One region of the Priestia sp. 179-F W1.4 NHS genome, then DNA from elsewhere that is predicted to be linked to it. Evidence: riboswitches for the same ligand, from Rfam matches in the RefSeq annotation. Region 1 holds a riboswitch; the other holds the start of a gene.
What was found. Region 1 has a riboswitch for S-adenosylmethionine ahead of ACH0CI_RS17250 (Na+/H+ antiporter NhaC family protein). Riboswitches for the same ligand answer to the same signal wherever they lie in the genome.
Positions count from the first base shown of each region.

Region 2: it holds a riboswitch for S-adenosylmethionine, as region 1 does, so the genes downstream of both, ACH0CI_RS20405 (phosphoadenylyl-sulfate reductase) here and ACH0CI_RS17250 (Na+/H+ antiporter NhaC family protein) in region 1, are expected to answer to the same signal.

Region 1 is NZ_JBIQFF010000003.1:397,022-399,424, reverse strand. It holds gene ACH0CI_RS17250 (Na+/H+ antiporter NhaC family protein) at 1-1,300, opposite strand, end outside; SAM riboswitch class I at 1,386-1,492, opposite strand; gene ACH0CI_RS17245 (ABC transporter permease) at 1,594-2,361, opposite strand; gene ACH0CI_RS17240 (ABC transporter ATP-binding protein) at 2,354-2,403, opposite strand, start outside.
Region 2 is NZ_JBIQFF010000004.1:360,839-363,241, forward strand. It holds gene cdaS (sporulation-specific diadenylate cyclase CdaS) at 1-272, opposite strand, end outside; SAM riboswitch class I at 586-688, shown strand; gene ACH0CI_RS20405 (phosphoadenylyl-sulfate reductase) at 942-1,655, shown strand; gene ACH0CI_RS20410 (sulfate permease) at 1,675-2,403, shown strand, end outside.

The DNA of each region.
Region 1 (2,403 bases):
CTTTAGATGATTTTGATTTTTTATTTAAACGAGGAAAGCCAATTACAATCGCAATGATCCCGCAAACCGCTGTTAACATTGGATAGAATGTAAATGGAATAATCTCAACCGGTGAAACTTTAGCAAATCCTGCTGCGAGAAGCATTTGTGCACCGTAAGGGATAAGCCCTTGAACGCTGCATGAAAACAAGTCGAGCAGACTGGCTGATTTACGATTATCAATTGAATACTTATCAGAGATTTCTTTCGCTAACGGACCTGCTGTAATAATTGAAATCGTGTTATTAGCCGTGGCTAAATTGGTTAAACTTACTAATCCGGCGATACTGAATTCTCCGCCTTTTTTTGTTTGAATGCGTCGTGTTAATAGGTTCAATAAGAACTGAATACCGCCGTTATAGCGAATGAGTTCAACCATTCCGCCAATTAAAAGAGATAAAATAATTAATTCCGACATTCCGCCAATACCTTCTGTCACAGTTTTAGCAAGAGAAGAAAGCGTGTAGCTTCCGTCAGCTAATCCAATCACGCCGGCTAATACAATTCCTCCGGTTAAAATGCTTAATACGTTTGCACCAAATATGGCAGCAACGAGTACGCCGACATAAGGCAAGATTTTAAACCAGCTAAAATCTTTAATTTCTACTGATGACGTATTGCCTAGCGTCATTACAAGTAATAAAATCACTGTAACAATCGCTGCAGGAAGGACAATAAAAAAGTTTACTTTTAATTTATCTGACATATTTGTTTTTTGCGTACGAACTGCCGCAATGGTCGTATCAGAGATTACGGATAAATTATCTCCAAACATTGCACCACCAACAACAGCTGCAATTGCCAATGTAATGGATACATGCGCCTGCTCACTGATTCCTACAGCGATAGGCCCTAACGCAGCGATCGTTCCCATTGACGTTCCCATCGAAATTGAAATGAATGCGCCAATAACAAAGATTCCGACTACCACTAAGCTTTGCGGAAGCACAGACAGAGCTAAGTTTACCGTTGAATCAACAGCTCCCATGCCTTTAGCGACTTCTGAAAAAGCACCTGCTAAAATAAAAATAAGTACCATAATAATGATATCAGGATGCCCTGCTCCTTTAGCAAAACGCTCCACTTTTACATTAAGTGAATCTTTACGATTCATAGCCAGCGCCACAATGGCTGCAATAATAATGGCTACTAATACAGGAAGCTTATAAAAATCTCCCGTTATAATTCCTGATCCGACAAACAGGACTAAAAAGACGCCCAGCGGTAACAGCGCCCAGCCGTTTCCTTTTTGTTGTTCCATTCTTAACACCTCTTGTTTACGTAATAAAAAAAGACCTCTTCTTATTGATAAGAAGAGGTCTCTTATTTGTATCATAAGATTACCCTTCTCATCTTCCAAACGAAACATCGTCTGCTGGATTTGGCACCGCACTGCGTACAGCCAGTTGCCGAGACATCATAGGGCCAGTCCCTCCGTCTCTCTTGATAAGAAGTTTATAGTTGTTTTAAAAATAGTCTTTCACTACTGTAATCTCTTTTTATTTAATTGTCAAATGCTATTTTAGAAAAATATATAGTGCGAAAATTCTCACATCAATTAGCTACGTCTCGTTTTAAAAACGCTGCCCAAGCTACGCCCATAAAGAAGACAAAATGGGCAACTAAGATGAAAATGGAAAATGGAATCGTCATGCCGTCAAACAGCGGCTTCATTCCGTCCATATACTGCACAAAGTTCGTGTTGGCAAATAATAAAAATTTCCCCCACCATAAACCTAGCTCTGATACCAGTCCTGTTACAGCTTTCGCGCCGATACTTACGACAATAGCTAGACTGGAAGCAAGCGCGCTGTTTCTAAATAAAGACGACAGCATGAATGCGAACGTCATCATCATAAACGTTTCCATATACGCGCTGTCATACGTAAGCGTAATGTTTTTAAGCAGCTGCGCATCTCCTTCTAGACTGGCAAATCCAAAGAACAATGCTCCCCATACAAACGAAAAAAGCAAATAGCTCAGCAAGTAATACAAGCTAATTAAAACGAGCGTTATGTACTTGGACGTTAAAATCGTTGAACGTCTAGCAGGGCGAATTAAAAGAAGCTTAATGGTACCCGCTTCAAACTCTTTTGCAACCATTGATCCTCCAACAGCAAGCGCGAAAAATTGAACGAGGATCAGCATGCCTGCACTAAATGACAGGAAATTCAATATGTTGTCTTCCGTTCCTGCGCTGTTTGCTACTTTCTTCATTAAAAGAGCCATACAAAGAGTTAAGATGCCGATTGTAATAAACGTGACTTTTGTACTTCTTTTGTAAAACCATTTCATATGTTCATTTTGAATTAACTTAAGCATGGTGCTCTCCTTCCGTAACGGACATAAACGAATCTTCAAGCG
Region 2 (2,403 bases), on a different contig from region 1:
CCGTGACGTTTCTCAGAGAGGTTATGAATAGCTAGGGACAGAGCAGCGTATTCAAATGTATAAGGCGATAAGTAATGACGCAAGTAATAAGAGGCGGCCGTAGCTTGAACATCTTGAAATAACCTTCTCATCTCCTCAAAATCACATAAAATACAATGATCACTCGTGTCTAAATGTTTAATTAAATTAGAGGCTTCAGTTGAAATCTGCTGTAAATATGTTCGCACATTATTTTTAATTGTATCGTCTAATTGAAAGGGTTGTCTCTCCATCTTATATAGCTCCTATCTGTCAGTCAGTGTTATCTGTAATGTGTGCTAATGTGGGTGAATTATCCGTAAAGCTCATAAATCCGTTATTAATTTTATAGAGAGATTTTGTATTTTATTTAGCAAGAGAACATAAAAAGTCGGGGGAAAAAGAAAGCGCTTTATAAACTGATATATTCACATTTGGATTAAATTTACATATGTTGTTTTAAATAAAAGTATAGATATTTCTGTGAATTTAAAGTATAGTTTTCTTATCGGATATATAATTTTTAATGTTGACAAATATTCTAAATATGCTAAAATTTTTAAAAAATGCTTATCAAGAGTGGTGGAGGGATCTGGCCCGCTGAACCCCGGCAACCTGCTTAGCAAGGTGCTAATTCCAGCAAAGTGTGTATCATTTTGAAAGATAAGGTGAAAATTATTGCCTACCCAGTCTTTCAATACGGAAGACTTTTTATTTTGATATAGCGCAAGAGATATTTTGAGGAGGGACAACGATGACTGTAAACCCCGACTTAAAACAAACCTTTGAACACGCCGAAGCAAAGTAAGAATTAAATAGTTTCGCTGACTAGACACACTAGAGGCGGTTTTATCCAATTCTAGTGGGTAAAACCGTCTTTTTTTATTGGATAACGCGGATAACTGAGAATTGGAGTGGAGAAAATGGCAGACTTATATACGTACGAAAACTGGAGCGATACATTTCCAGAGTTCGACAGTAAAGATGAAACAAAAGGAGCCCTTTCAGCATTGCAGTGGGCGTATGATACCTACGGAGATTCAATTATTTATGCGTCAAGCTTTGGGATCGAAGGAATCGTGTTAATTGATTTAATTTCAAAAGTGAAAAAAGATGCTGAAATTGTCTTTTTAGATACAGGGGTTCATTTTAAAGAAACATATGAAGTGATTGATGCAATTAAAGAACGCTTCCCTGATTTACGTATTCATATGAAAAAGCCGGATTTAACTCTTGCAGAACAAGCTGAAAAACATGGAGATGAGCTTTGGAAGAGTCAGCCTAACCTATGCTGTCAAATTCGAAAAATCATTCCGCTAAGAGAATCCCTTGCTCCTTATGATGCGTGGATTTCTGGTTTGAGACGCGAGCAGTCTGAGTCTCGTGCCAACACGAATTATTTTAATAAAGATGAGAAATTCAAGAAGGTGAAAGTTTGTCCGTTAATTCATTGGTCATGGAAAGAAATTTGGCGTTATGTGTATAAGCATGATTTGCCATACAACAAACTTCATGATCAAGGCTACCCAAGTATCGGCTGTGAGCCCTGTACCGCACCTGCCTATAATGTAGACGATTTACGTTCAGGAAGATGGGCAGGTACACAAAAAGTGGAGTGCGGATTACACGAATCTTAAATACGAAAGAGCTGAATAAATGATGCTTTTATATGTTGCCTTTATCATTGCGCTTTTTTTTGCAATGAATATTGGGGCAAGCGGTGCAGCAGCTGCTATGGGCGTTTCATACGGCTCCGGTGCAATTAAAAAGCGAAGAGTGGCCCTGTTCATCTGTGCTGTAGGAATTGTGCTCGGAGCTGTTACCGGAGGCGGTGAGGTGGTAAAAACCATCAGTTCAGGTATCATACCTGAAAAACTGCTGTCAGTAGAATTAGTTATTATCATTCTGGCTGCTGCAACGCTGTCACTCTTTTTCGCGAATTTGATTGGTATCCCTTTATCAACAAGTGAAGTAACAGTTGGCTCAGTTGTTGGAGTAGGGGTAGCTTATCAATCTCTGTATGTAGAAAAACTTTTAATTGTCATGTCTTTTTGGATTATTGTTCCACTAGTTTCATTTGTTATTGCTTTTTTGATTGGGAAAGTGATAAAGCGCAGAGCGCATAAAAAAGAAGCAGAGGGAAAGTGGAAAAGAGTTTTAACGATTTTAGTTATTGCAACGGGATTCTTTGAAGCCTTCTCAGCTGGAATGAACAATGTGGCAAATGCTGTCGGTCCTCTAGTAGGAGCTGGATTAATGGATGCTACAACGGGTGTCATAGCAGGAGGATTGGCGGTGGCGCTCGGAGCTCTTTTACTAGGAGGCCGAGTTATTGAAACAAACGGAAAAAAAATTACTCGCTATTCTGTAGGAGAAGGCTGTATT